2 regions of the Glutamicibacter sp. NPDC127525 genome follow, and region 1 is predicted to be linked to the other one. Evidence: predicted binding sites of a transcription regulator. Region 1 holds the regulator's gene; the other holds the start of a gene.
What was found. Region 1 encodes LexA, which represses DNA repair genes until DNA is damaged. Its sites were predicted from a motif close to TCGAACANNTGTTCGA; they were not measured.

Region 1 (7,084 bases):
GATGACGAAGGCACTCTTTTTTCCATGGACGAGCCGGCAATACCTGCCGGCACCACTTACTCGCCGCTGGCTAGCGAAGTATTGAAACTGCGTGAATGGGCCGAAGAGACCGACACGGGTGACCGCGATGAACTGGTGCCCGGGGTTAGTGACAAGGCTTGGAAGCAGGTCTCGGTTTCGGCCATGGAGTGCCTCGGCTCGCAGAAGTGCCCGATGGCGGACGAATGCTTCTCGGAAATGGCGCGTGCCCGTGCCGCCGAGTCCGACGTGGTCATTACGAACCATGCGTTGCTGGCGGTTTCGGCCTTCGAGGGGCTTTCGGTTCTCCCGGACTTCGAAGTCGCGATCATCGATGAGGCCCACGAACTGCAAGATCGCGTGACCAGCTCGGTTTCGGGCGCGCTCTCCTCGCGCATGGTGCTTACCGCCGCTGGCGGTGCCAAGCGCCATTGCGGTATCAATGCGGATGAGATGGTCAAGGCCGCAAACCGCCTGGAAAAGTCGTTGACCGGGTTGCCGACAGGCTTGCTGGAACATGGTCTGCGCGAAGACATGGGCATTGCCCTGAACGACATCGTGGAGCAGGCCCGGCTGGCTCTGGCGCTGTCCAAGCCCGAAGCCAATGCACCGGCCGATGGCGGCCGCCAGACTGCCCGCTCCCAGCTGCAGGCAGTGATGGATGATGCGATTCGCATGCTCGAATCCGAAGAACGCCGCGAGGTCCTGTACACCACCCGTCCGCGGGAGTTTGTCGAAGGCCGGGGCTACGTCGAGGCCGATGAGAGCCAGCCTGCAACCTTGAACGTGGCACCGTTGTCGGTGGCCGGCAAGTTGCGCGAGGGCCTCTTCGACGGGCGCACGGTCGTATTGACCAGCGCCACCTTGGCCATTGGCTCGCAGTTCGACTCGGTAGCAGGCTCCTTGGGCCTGATGGGCGCCGGCGCTCCATCATGGACCGGCGTAGATGTTGGCAGCCCTTTCGATTACCCCAAGCAGGGCATCCTCTACGTGGCCAAGCACCTGCCCAAGCCAGGACGCCAACTGGCGGCGGAGACGCTGGATGAGATCGAGGATCTCATCAAGGCCTCCGGTGGCGGCGCCTTGGCGCTGTTCACTTCCAAGCGTTCCGCCGAGGAAGCGGCAAGCATCTTGCGCGAGCGCCTGGACGTGGAAATCTTGTGCCAGGGTGAAGCCAGCATGAAGTCGCTGGTCGAACAGTTCAGCAGCGAACGCGACACCTGCCTGTTTGGAACCATGACCTTGTGGCAGGGCGTGGACGTGCCAGGCGATTCTTGCCGGCTGGTCATCATCGACAAGATTCCTTTCCCGCGCCCGGATGATCCTATCTCCAAGGCCCGTTCCGAGGACGTGGCCAAGCATGGCGGAAATGGCTTCATGCAGGTTGCCGCCACCCATGCGGCGATTCGCCTGGCCCAGGGTGCTGGGCGCTTGATTCGTTCGGTCGGGGATAAGGGCGTTGTGGCGATCCTTGATTCGCGCATGGCCACGGCGCGGTATGGCAGCTTCTTGAAAGCTACCCTGCCTCCGATGTGGCCGACTGTCGATAAGAAGGTCATCACTGGTGTTCTCAAGCGATTGAACCCGGGCGGGAAATAGCCGCAACCAGAATATGAACTTGAGCTGTCCTTCGGGACAGCTCAAGTTCTTTAACCGGTACCAGCATGATGCTTCCAGATGCACTAAGGTCTGTGACAAGAACTGATGAAGCTCGAATCGGAAGGCACCATGGAGTCCATGCAGGATTTGGCGCACCAAGCCGCGATCGACACCCACCAGCGGTTCGGGCATCGCCTCATGGGGTTGCCCGGAACGTGGATTGGACAGAGCTACAGCAGAGCGCATCGGTTGCGCGACGGAAGCATGCTCAGCAATCTCAATGGTTTCGCGCACCCGCTTGCGGAGTGGAACTATTGGTGGCAGGCGCACTATCTGGATGCCATCATCGATGAGGGCCGATCGTACTGGGACGAAGGCAACGAACACCGGGCGCGCGAAGCGCTTGCCCGGGCCAACGGCCTATTGCGCGGCATTCGAATTCGAAACTTCGGGATCTTGCCCAACTACTTCTTCGACGACATGGCTTGGCTTGCCCTGGCCAGCGGCCGCCTGTCAAAGTTCACGCAGCTGGCGACGGGGCACAAGAGCCGTCCTGCCGAGGCGGCAGTTCGGACGCTGGGACGGCAGCTCCATGCCGGCATGGATGGGGTGCTGGACGGCGGCCTGTACTGGTCCAGAAAGCGGGATTTCAAGAACACGCCAGCCAACGCGCCGGCGGCACTGTTCTTTGCCCGTACCGGGGAGAAAGAGACCGCGCGAGAGCTTCTCCAGTGGCTGGAAAAGAATCTGTTCAGCGTGGAGCGAGGACTGTATCTGGACGGACTTCGGTTGACCACGCAGGGACACGCCGTGGAACCAGCGGTCTACACCTATAACCAGGGCCTGGTGCTCGGGGCATTGCTTGAGCTTGGCGAGCCTGCTGATCTGGCTCACGCTAAAGTACTGATCGATGCCACCACGAAATCGCTGTCAACTGCTGCCGGGGTCCTCTCGTTCAACAGCGGGGGAGACGGCAACCTGTTCGCGGGGATACTCTGCCGATATCTGGCCCTCGCCGGTAATGATGTCCGCTTGGAAGCCCGGAGCCGGGAGCAGGCCAGGAGGCTGGTCATGGCAACGGCGCGCCATCTGGCTGACCAGGAACCACGCCGGCTTTCGGCGGCAATCCAACGCTGGATGATCTTCTCGGCGGCCGCTCAATTCGAGTTGAACGCCGGCCAATAGCGGGTTAAACGAGAATTGCGCTGGTGCCAAGCACCAGCGCAATGACCGTACGTATTCTAGAGCGAGCGCATCACCGAGACGACGCGTCCCATGATCGTTGCGGCATCACCCAAAATTGGTTCGTAGCGCGAGTTCTGCGGAAGCAGCCAGATATGCCCGTCACGCTGCCGGAAAGTCTTTACCGTGGCTTCTTCATCGAGCAGGGCAGCTACGATGTCGCCGTTGTCCGCCGTCTGCTGGCGGCGGACAACTACCCAGTCGCCATCGCAAATCGCAGCGTCAACCATTGAATCGCCGGAAACCTTGAGCATGAACAGTTCGCCGTGGCCTACGAGCTGACGAGGCAACGAGAAAACATCTTCGACGGACTGTTCGGCAAGGATCGGACCGCCGGCAGCGATACGGCCAACCAGGGGAACCATGGTGGTGTCAGCGGAAGTGCTCAATTCAATGATCTTGGCGTCTTCGCTGGCATCTGGCTCGACCGGCTTCGAAACTTCGGCCTTCTCGGCGTCTTCGGCCAGCTGCAGAGGCAGCAGGATTTCCATTGCGCGCGGACGGCGTGGATCTCGACGGATATAGCCGAGCTTTTCCAGCTGGCTCAGCTGGTGGGTGACGCTCGAAAGGCTCTTGAGCCCCACTGCGTCACCAATCTCACGCATCGATGGTGGATAACCGTTCTTGCCGATTGACCGCTGGATCGTCTCCAGGATCTTCTTTTGGCGAATCGTCAGCGAACGTGCATTCGATCGGGGAGTGCGTTGTGAAGCTGACATGAGATTTTGCCTTCCCTAGCAATCATTCGAAAGTTCGTAAGCCCAAACTGTCGGCGCTAGATGGTGAGATGTTTTCATTGCTCGTCTACTTCGAAATCTTAGTAGATAAGCGAGCTTCTTTCAAAGATTTGTTCGAAAACTTCTGGACAAGTTCCGCAAACCTCTGTTAGAACAGATATACGAGGTTCGAACAAGTTTTCGAATCTGCGCTTTCGAATACAAATTCGCATCACTTGAATTTCTTGAGGAGACAAAGTCATGGCAACCGTCGCACTTGACTCAAATCAGACCCAGGCACCACTGAAGATCCGCATCAACCGTCGCGGATGGGCCGTGCTTGTGGGTATGCCCATTTTCGCACTCACCATCGCCGCAGCTTTCTTCATCTCCATGTTTGCCTCTGACGCGCATGCCGCAGCCGATACTCCTGTTGGAGTCGGAACCGTTGATGTCACCGTTATTCCAGGGGATACGCTGTGGAGCCTGGCCCGGGATTACGCCACCGGTTACGAAGTCACCTCGGCAGTGGGCCACATCGCCGAACTCAATGCCCTGACCGGCAGCGAAATCCAGGTTGGCGAAACCTTGTCGATTCCGGTCCTTGCCGGCTAGCTTCCCCAGCCTGCTTCGAGTTTGTTACCTGTGGCCGTAGCGGATTCACCGGCAGGCGCGCTGCGCACGTAGACTTGATGCGTGAATGACCGCAGTGAACTTTTGAGGCAGCTGCCCTTGCGTGAGAATCTCCGCGGGCTATCCCCTTATGGCGCACCACAAATTGACGTGCCCATCCAGCTGAACGTCAACGAGAACACCCATCCGTTGCCACCGACAGTCGTCGATGCCATTGCACAAGAGGTGGCCAAGGCGGCGGCAACGTTGAACCGGTATCCGGACCGCGAGTTCACCGAGCTTCGCGAACTCCTAGCCGATTACCTCGGCCACTCGCTCACCAAGGACAATATCTGGGCCGCTAACGGTTCCAATGAAATCCTGCAGCAAATCCTGCAAGCCTTTGGCGGCCCCGGCCGTGCCGTGATGAGCTTCGGCCCAACCTACTCCATGTACCCGCTGCTTGCCAGTGGTACTGACACGAAATATATCGCCGGTGAACGCGCCGCAGATTTCACGTTGTCCGCCGATTCCGCAGCCGCACAGGTTCGCGAGCACAAGCCGAACATCGTTTTCCTCTGCTCTCCGAATAACCCCACCGGCACGGCCCTTGGCCTGGACGTCATCACCGCGGTATATGAAGCCATGAGCGAGCATAACGGCATGGTGATCGTGGATGAGGCGTACGCCGAGTTCTCCTTGGCCAGCACCACCTCGGCGCTGAGCCTGCTCGAAGGCCGCCAGCGGCTGATTGTCTCGCGCACCATGTCCAAGGCTTTCGGCCTGGCCGGTGCGCGCGTAGGCTACCTGGCCGCTGCGCCAGAAGTCACCGATGCCATCCGCTTGGTGCGACTGCCGTACCACCTGTCGGCAGTGACCCAGGCAACCGCCATCGCGGCCTTGAAGAACATCGAGTTGCTGTTGGCCCAGGTCGAGGACATCAAGTCCCAGCGGGACCGCATCGTCGCGCGCCTGAAGGAACTTGGCCTCAAGCCATCGGTCTCCGACTCCAACTTCGTCTTCTTCGGTGGCGTCGAAGACCCCCACAAGATTTGGGAAGGCCTGTTGGAAGCCGGCATCATCATCCGCGACAATGGAATCCCGGGAACCTTGCGTGTTACGGCAGGAACCGAATCGGAAACCACAGCCTTCTTGGAACGACTTGCCGAACTGCTCGGCTCGCAGAAGTAATCAAAGACAAGCGAAGGAAGACATGTCTGCCGAATTGATTGGCGCACGTCGCGCCCGCATGGAACGCGTGACCAGCGAATCGTCAGTATTCGTTGAACTGGACCTCGATGGCACCGGTGTCTCTGAGATCAGCACCTCGGTGCCGTTCTACGACCACATGCTGACTGCGCTATCCAAGCATTCGCTCATCGATCTCACCGTGCGTGCCACCGGCGATACCCACATCGACGTTCACCACACCGTCGAGGACACCGCGATCACCATTGGAGAAGTACTGCGCGTGGCACTGGGCAACAAGGCCGGCATCCGCCGCTTCGGCACCTCCTACGCTCCACTGGACGAAGCTCTGTCCCGTTCGGTAGTCGATGTGTCGGGCCGGCCATACCTCGTGCACTCCGGCGAGCCTGCGGGCCAGGAATACCACCTGATCGGTGGTCACTTCACCGGTTCGATGACCCGTCACGTCTTCGAAGCCATCACTTTCCACGCACAGATCTGTGCTCACATCGAGGTGCTCTCGGGTCGCGACCCGCACCACATCGTTGAAGCGCAGTTCAAGTCCTTCGCGCGCGCATTGCGCGAAGCGGTAGAGCGCGATGAGCGCATGGGCGACAAGATCCCATCCACGAAGGGTGCACTGTAAGTGGAAAAGAAAACAGTAGTTGTCCTGGATTATGGTTCCGGCAACGTCCGCTCCGCTGTGCGCGCTTTGGAAGCCGCCGGCGCCGAAGTGGAACTGACCGCAGATCCGAAGAAGATCGTGGCCGCCGACGGCCTGGTAGTCCCCGGTGTTGGCGCCTACGCCTCGGTCATGGAGCAGCTGGCCAAAACCGGTTCCCTGCGCTGGATCGGTCGCCGCATTGCCGGGGGCCTGCCGGTTTTGGGTATCTGCGTGGGACACCAGGTCTTCTTTGAAGAAGGCGTGGAACACGGTGTGAAAACCGAAGGCATTGGCGAATGGCCGGGCAAGGTTGAACGCCTGCAGTCAGATGTCATCCCGCACATGGGCTGGAACACGGTACGCCCGCCGGAGGGATCCAAGCTGTTCGCCGGCATCGAGGGTGAACGATTCTACTTCGTGCACTCCTATGCTGTTCAGAAGTGGGAATTCGACGTAACGCAGCCAGCGATGACCCCGCCACAGGTGACCTGGTCGACGCACGGAACGCCCTTCGTGGCCGCCGTCGAGAACGGCCCGCTATCGGCAGTGCAGTTCCACCCGGAGAAGTCCGGGGACGCTGGAGCGCAACTGCTTCGCAATTGGTTGGGGACGCTCTAGGCATGTGGACCCTTATTCTGGGCGTTGTCGGGGCCTTCCTGATTGGCGGAGCCATTTCGCTGAAGAGCCAGAAGGCCCATATCTCATGGATCATCGCGCTGTGGGTACTTGCAGGCCTGAGCCTGATCGCAGCCTGGTCCTTGACCTACTAATCACATTACTTCTTCACTAAGGACATCATGAGCGAGCAACCAATCCTCGAACTTTTGCCTGCAGTAGATATCGCTGGCGGACAGGCAGTGCGCCTGGTCCAGGGCGAAGCCGGTTCCGAGACCGGATACGGCGACCCGCTGGAAGCTGCGCTCTCCTGGCAGAATGCCGGCGCTGAATGGCTGCACCTGGTCGACCTGGACGCAGCCTTTGACCGTGGCAGCAATGTTGAGATTGTCCAGCGCATTGCCAAGGAACTGGATATCAAGGTCGAGCT
Region 2 (7,084 bases), on a different contig from region 1:
CTCAACCGCGAAGGCATCAGCGTAAAGGCAACGTTTACCCAGGGAGCGCCCGGCGAATGGGATGTCAGCGAATTGCGGTGGGTACCGCACCAGCTCTCAAATGAACCTGTGGCCTGGTGCCAAGTCTTCGATGCTGCTGGATGCATACGGGAAGATGAAGCAAAAGCCTCCTTGAAGCGCAGCGAGGCCACAGTGAATGCCTATGGCGCATTCGACGACGGACTTCGAGAGTGGACGCTGGACTGACCTAGCGCAATGGCCAAGGTGCCCACACGCGGCTTGAGGGAAGAATTGCGCGTGCTCTGGCTAGCCGTGCCGGCGATATGTCTTCGAGGCCGCGGGACTGCTCGCCGAATCCTGTCCGGTCAACGTCGAAACAGTGCACGAGGCGGTCCATGCCTCGATCCAGGAACTCGCCGAATCCTCCGGACGCGGCGGCACTCACCTGGATCTCGAGTTCCTCAAGGATTTCTGGGACAACTTCGTCGCATCCATCGCAGCCGCACGGCGGAAATGTCGCGCGGTACAACGCGCCGAGCTCCAGGTGCACCGCGGGAAACGTGGTGAAGACCATGCCCAGTGGCGCGCAGCGCGAATCCATCGGAAATACGCGAACAGAGCGCACCACATGGCCCGGTTGAATCCGCATTTGCCTGGCCAGCCCGGGATCTTCGAAGCAACGCACCTCGAACTGCTCGCGCAGGCAATCCAGCAACGCCTGGGCTACCTGCGGCACCGGGGCAAAGCGTTGCACATGGGAGGTCAGCGAATAGCTCTCCGCTGGAGGCTGCTCATCCCAGCGCTGGCCATAGGGGATCAGCGCACCGTGCTCGTCGAAGTAATCCGCCACTTCGATATCTGGGCGCTGGTAGCCGTGAAGCATGTTTGGGTTCTCCGTTTCTGCCGCATGCAGGTATTGCGGGAATTCAGTGCCCGAACTCATCCGAATCGGTGAAGGGGCCAGCACCGGTATCCATGGCATTGATGGCGGCCATTTCCGCCTGGGTGAGCTGGAAGTCGAAAATGTCCAGGTTCTCGCTCTGCCGCCGCTGGTCTGCCGATTTCGGTGCCGCTGCCCGCCCGGACTGGACATGCCAGCGCAAGGTCACCTGCGCGCTGCTCTTCCCATGCGCTTGGGCGATCCGGACCAGGGCAGGATGTGAAAGGAGTCCAGATTTCTTGCGTCCCAGCGGGGAATAGGATTCGGTCCGAACGCCATGCTCGGTGTTGAAACCTTGCCAATCGACGCTTTGCCGTTCAGGATCAACCTGGATCTGGTTCAGCGCCGGCACGAGCCCCGAATCCAGGACGTTCTGCAGCTGGTAGGGCTTGAAGTTCGAGACTCCCGCAGCCCGGATCTTGCCCTCGTCTACTAGTTTGCCCAGCTCAGTGAAGGCTTCGACATAGGTGTTCTGCGGGGGGTTGGGCCAGTGGATCAAGAACAGATCCACATACTCAAGACCCAAGCGGTCCAGGGAGTTCTCCAACGCCTGGCGCACGCCTTGGGTCGAATGCCATTGCTTGTTGAATTTGGTGGTTACGAAAATTTCATCGCGATGAAGCCGGCTCTGTGCCAGGGCCTTGCCCACGGCGTCCTCATTCTCGTAGTTCTCCGCTGTATCAATGCGGCGGTAGCCCACGTCGAGGGCGGACAGCACCGCTGCGGCCGCCTCGTATCCACGCATGGGCCACGTGCCCAAACCGATCGAGGGCATGCTCACGCCACCGGCAAGTTCGAGGGAAGAAATATCAGCAATCATGTCCTTGAACCTACCAAGTTCCACCACTTGCCGGGAGGCGGCGTCGAAGAATCCGCGACACACCGGGAAACAAAACAGGCGCACGGCGTCTCTGGGTTTAACGTTATTTCGGCGCATTTTTCGTGCTGCCAACCACTGAACACCATGAAGGTTAGAACCATGCCGAAAATAGGCGTCCTCGCTCTGCAAGGGGATTTCCGCGAACATCTGGCCTCTTTGGAACGGCTCGGGCAGCGCACGCACATGGTGCGCACCGTCGTCGATTTGGAGCAGGTTGACGCGCTGGTGATTCCCGGCGGCGAGTCCTCGGTGATTGACCGGCTGTCCCGCAACTACGGGCTAGCTGGTCCCATCAAGGAGCGCATCGCAGCAGGCATGCCAGCCTACGGCTCCTGCGCCGGAATGATCATGCTGGCCGATCGCATCGAGAACCCTGCAATCTCGCGAGATGGCGCGGTACAGCAAAGCTTCGGCGGCATCGACATGACGGTCAAGCGCAACGCGTTCGGGCGCCAGATCGACTCATTCGAGCACCAGCTGGACTTCAACGGGCAAAATCTCGAAGCGGTGTTCATCCGCGCACCGGAAGCCGTGCAAATTGGCCCGGACGTGCAAGTGATCAGCACCGTTCAAGCGGGGACGGATCACGAACAGGGTAGAATTGTTGCAGTACGCCAGGGAAAATTGTTGGCAACCAGCTTTCACCCGGAAGTCACCGGCAGCACCGCTATCCACCAATTTTTCATCAATCTCACGCGAGGAGACGCTTAAAGCATGTCAGGCCACTCCAAATGGGCAACTACCAAGCACAAGAAGGCCGCGATCGACGCCAAGCGCGCCAAGGCCTTCGCAAAATTCATCAAGGGCATTGAAGTTGCCGCCCGTGCCGGCGGCGCCGACATGGCCGGCAACCCGGCACTGGAACTTGCTGTCAGCAAGGCCAAGAAGAACTCCGTGCCGATCAACAACATCGACCGCGCCGTCAAGCGCGGCGCAGGCCTGACCGGCGAGGTCGTCGACTACACCGAGATCATCTATGAAGCACGCGGCCCGCAGGGCTCGGCCCTGCTGATCGAGTGCCTGACCGACAACAAGAACCGTGCAGCCTCCGAGGTGCGCGTGGGCATCACCCGCAACGGCGGCACCATCGCCGACCCGGGTTCGGTCGCCTACCTGTTCAACCGCCAGGGCGTTGTCCGCCTGCCCAAGGGCGAGCTGACCGAAGACGACCTGCTGATGGTCGTGCTGGACGCCGGTGCCGACGAGATCATGGACGAGGACGAGAACTTCGCCATCGTCTGCGACCCTTCGGACCTGCGCGCTGTGGCCGCTGCGCTGGATGAAGCGGACATCGCCTACGAGTCCGACGAAATGGAATTCATTCCATCGATGAAGGTCGACCTGGACGTTGAAGGAGCTCGCAAGTTCCTCAAGCTCTACGACGCGCTGGAAGAACTGGATGATGTCCAGGGCATCTACACCAACGCTGATCTGTCCGACGAGGTTCGCGCCGCGCTGGACGAAGAGCAGTAAGGCTTGGCCTTACGTGTTGTTGGCGTCGATCCCGGCCTGACCCGTTGCGGTCTTGCCGTGGTCGACGTCGCCGCAAACAGGCAAGTTTCGCTGGTCGACGTCACCGTCGCCGGCACCCCTCCGGGCACTCCGCTCGATGCCCGGCTCTTGAAGATCGCCAACGCCATCGACGAATGGCTGGATCTGCATCAGCCCGATGTGCTCGCCTTGGAACGCGTGTTCGCATCGGCGAACGTCTCCACGGTCATCGGCACCGCGCAGGTCACCGGCGTTGTCATCACCGCGGCAGCGCGACGCGGAATACCCGTGGCCCTGCACACGCCGACCGAGGTCAAGGCGGCGGTTACCGGTTCGGGACAGGCCACCAAGGCGGCGATCGGCAAGATGGTTGCCAAGATCTGCCGGCTCGATGAACCGCCTAAGCCTGCCGACGCCGCTGATGCGGTGGCCTTGGCGATTACCCACGGCTGGCGCGGTGCGGCCACCGGCTCGAATGCCTCGGCCTCCGCGGCTAATGCCGGTGGTTCGTCGCAGCTGACCGGTGCGCAGCAGGCGTGGATTGCCGCCGAGGCGTCGGCCAAGCGCCGTGCAGTGCGCCGCTAGCCGGCCAGCACGGCAGCGGCCCCGACCCACCGGGGAACGCGGCGGATCGATATTCGTAGGTATCTTCGATAAACTGGGTTCGATCGAACATATATCCCAAGGAGTGGCATGATCAGCTCATTGACCGGCACCGTGCAGGCGGTAGCCCTGAATACCGCGGTAATTGACGTTAACGGCTTCGGGATGCTGGTCAATGCCACCCCCGGGACGCTGTCCACCCTGCAGGCAGGACGCGAGGCAACGGTATTCACCTCCATGGTGGTCCGCGAGGATTCGATGACCCTCTTCGGCTTCGCTACCGCTGAGGAACGCGATGTCTTCGAGGTCCTGGTTTCCGTATCGGGCATCGGGCCGCGCACAGGCTTGGCCATCTTGGCGGTGCACTCTCCGGAGGAAGTCCGCATCGCGGCGAACACCAAGGACACCGCCGCTTTCACCAAGGTATCGGGCATTGGCCCCAAGGGCGCGAGCCGCATCGTGCTGGAACTGAACGGCAAGCTGATCCCGACTGGCGCGCCAGTGGCTCCGGTTTCCGGCGGCGGCAACGCGAGCGTCTGGGAACCGCAGGTGATCGAGGCGCTGACCGGCCTGGGCTGGAGCGAAAAGGATGCAACCAGCACCCTGAAATCGCTGTCCAAGGCTGATCCAGATGTCGTTGCCACCGGCAACGTCGCAGAAATCTTGCGTGCTGCACTGCGCAGCATGTCCAGCGGAACCCGCGCCTAAGCGGTCTGCGAGAGGATCAACTGATCATGAATGACTCCACCGGGCTCACGAATGCCGGCAGCGAACCCGAGGAACGGGTAATCGAAGCGGCCCTGCGCCCGCGGAACCTCGACGACTTCGTGGGCCAGTCCCGAGTGCGCCAGCAGCTCTCGCTGGTGCTTGAAGCAGCGAAAATCCGCGAACGCACCGCGGACCACGTTCTGCTCTCTGGCCCGCCGGGCCTGGGCAAGACCACCTTGTCGATGATTATCGCCGCCGAGATGAACGCGCCATTGCGCATTTCCTCCGGCCCAGCGATCCAGCATGCCGGTGACTTGGCCGCGATCCTCTCGTCGCTGACCGAAGGCGAGGTGCTGTTCCTCGATGAAATCCACCGCATGTCCCGGCCGGCCGAGGAAATGCTCTACATGGCCATGGAAGACTTCCGCGTAGATATCATCGTCGGAAAGGGCGCCGGCGCCACGGCCATTCCGCTGGAGCTTCCGCCCTTCACTCTCGTTGGCGCAACCACGCGCGCCGGACTATTGCCCGGCCCGTTGCGTGACCGCTTCGGCTTCACTGGCCATCTGGAGTTCTACGCGGTCAAGGAGCTTGAACTGGTTTTGCGCCGTTCGGCCATGATGCTTGATCTGAGCGTCACTTCGGCCGCGTTCACCGAGATCGCCGGACGCTCCCGCGGTACGCCCCGTATCGCCAACCGCCTGCTGCGCCGCGTGCGTGACTGGGCGCTGGTGCATAAGCTCGAAGAGATCGATGCCCAAGCGGCCGAGGCCGCCTTGGACATGTACGAGGTCGATGCACGTGGCCTTGATCGCCTGGACCGGGGTGTGCTCGAAGCCTTGTGCACCAAATTCGGCGGGGGACCGGTGGGGCTATCGACCCTGGCCATCGCCGTGGGTGAAGAAACCGAAACCGTCGAAACTGTCGCAGAGCCATACCTGGTGCGTGAAGGGCTGATGGGCCGGACCCCGCGCGGTCGTATTGCCATGCCCGGAGCCTGGGCGCATTTGGGCTTGGCGATGCCAAAGGATGCCATCTTCGCCAGTGCGCAAAGCTATGAAAACGATGAGGATTAGGCAAGCATTACTTCACTGCCCGCGTAAATGGTCTGCCGGTTCACCGTGACGCATTAGACTAAAGACGCCCGACCTATGCCCGTTTCGGGGCGAGGTGGGGCGTCTTTGCTGTATTACGCCAGAAATAGCCGCAACAGCATCCCAGAACTTCAGATCAAATCGCAACAATTCGTTAGCAGGTAAATACGTGAATCCCCTCGTAATCGCTCAGGCCGCTGGTGGCGGCTTCAACCCTTCGCTGATCCTGATGGTCGCGCTGTTCGCAGTGCTGATCTTCATGATGTTCCGTGGCCGCAAGAAGCAGTCCGCCCAGCAGGAGAAGCTGAAGAACAACACCGTGCCAGGCGCCAAGGTGATGACCAACTCGGGTATCTTCGGCACCGTCGTCGGCGTTGACGCAGAGGATCGCGTCCAGGTCGAGGTCGCGCCGGGCGTAGTGCTGAACCTGCACCGCCAGGCCATTGCCACCTTCCTGGACAAGGATGCAGCAACCCCGGCCGTGGCCGACGGCGCTGCAGAATCCACCAGCACCACCGAAACCCCGGAAGAGTCCCTGCGTCGCCTGAACGATGAGGGCAAGGACGAGCGCAACGCCTAAGTCCCGGGCAGCATAGCGGTGGCCTGAAGGCCAAGCCACTCAAACGAGAAAGCACATTAGATGTCATCAATCAGACCTGTTAAGCAGGCGCGCAAGGCGTTGCTGTGGTTGCTGATCGTCTTCATCATCGCAGCCGGCGTGTTGGTGGGTGGTGCAGCGAACGGTAAAACCGGATGGGGACCGAAGCTGGCCCTCGACCTCGAAGGCGGCACCGAGATGATCCTGGCCCCTCGGGTCCAGGGCGACGAAGCGATCAACCAAGAGCAGCTGGACCAAGCGGTGGAGATCATCCGCCAGCGTGTGGACGGTTCCGGTGTAACCGAATCGGAAATCACCACCCAGTCCGGTCGCAACGTTGTGGTCTCGATGCCCGGCACCCCGGACCAGACCACTCGCGATTTGATCCAGGCTTCGGCCAACATGGAGTTCCGCCCGGTGCTGATCACCGGCGGCTACGCAGCCACCCCTGAGGAAGATCGCACTCCCAAGGAAGACCTGCCAAAGCCTGAGGGCAAGCCAGAGAACCCATCGGACACCAACTGGATCACCGCAGAGCTCTTCCAGGAGTTTGAAGGCTACGACTGCGAAACCGAGCTCAAGGACCGCGGCGGGGACGCTGCGGACCCAGCCAAGCCAATGATCTCCTGCGATACGGACATGGGCGTCAAGTACATCCTTGGCCCACAGGAAATCTCCGGCGACAAGATCAAGGACGCATACGCGCAGCTCGCTCGCGGCGTCAATGGTTCGGTCACCGGCGAATGGGTTGTCGTGATCGAGTTCAATGC

Region 2: ruvA (Holliday junction branch migration protein RuvA) is a predicted target of LexA. The motif match lies at 3,980-3,995, and genes of this name have one in related genera.

Annotation. Positions count from the first base shown of each region.
Region 1 covers NZ_JBHXVN010000003.1:40,006-47,089, reverse strand. The annotation lists gene ACFVHU_RS08250 (ATP-dependent DNA helicase) at 1-1,617, shown strand, start outside; gene ACFVHU_RS08245 (glycoside hydrolase family 76 protein) at 1,723-2,802, shown strand; gene lexA (transcriptional repressor LexA) at 2,859-3,578, opposite strand; gene ACFVHU_RS08235 (LysM peptidoglycan-binding domain-containing protein) at 3,837-4,190, shown strand; gene ACFVHU_RS08230 (histidinol-phosphate transaminase) at 4,272-5,378, shown strand; gene hisB (imidazoleglycerol-phosphate dehydratase HisB) at 5,401-6,021, shown strand; gene hisH (imidazole glycerol phosphate synthase subunit HisH) at 6,022-6,657, shown strand; gene ACFVHU_RS08215 (hypothetical protein) at 6,660-6,809, shown strand; gene priA (bifunctional 1-(5-phosphoribosyl)-5-((5-phosphoribosylamino)methylideneamino)imidazole-4-carboxamide isomerase/phosphoribosylanthranilate isomerase PriA) at 6,837-7,084, shown strand, end outside.
Region 2 covers NZ_JBHXVN010000001.1:381,897-388,980, reverse strand. The annotation lists gene ACFVHU_RS01755 (CapA family protein) at 1-246, shown strand, start outside; gene ACFVHU_RS01750 (DUF6226 family protein) at 248-883, opposite strand; gene ACFVHU_RS01745 (aldo/keto reductase) at 927-1,760, opposite strand; gene pdxT (pyridoxal 5'-phosphate synthase glutaminase subunit PdxT) at 1,920-2,531, shown strand; gene ACFVHU_RS01735 (YebC/PmpR family DNA-binding transcriptional regulator) at 2,535-3,293, shown strand; gene ruvC (crossover junction endodeoxyribonuclease RuvC) at 3,297-3,896, shown strand; gene ruvA (Holliday junction branch migration protein RuvA) at 4,005-4,622, shown strand; gene ruvB (Holliday junction branch migration DNA helicase RuvB) at 4,649-5,698, shown strand; gene yajC (preprotein translocase subunit YajC) at 5,886-6,296, shown strand; gene secD (protein translocase subunit SecD) at 6,357-7,084, shown strand, end outside.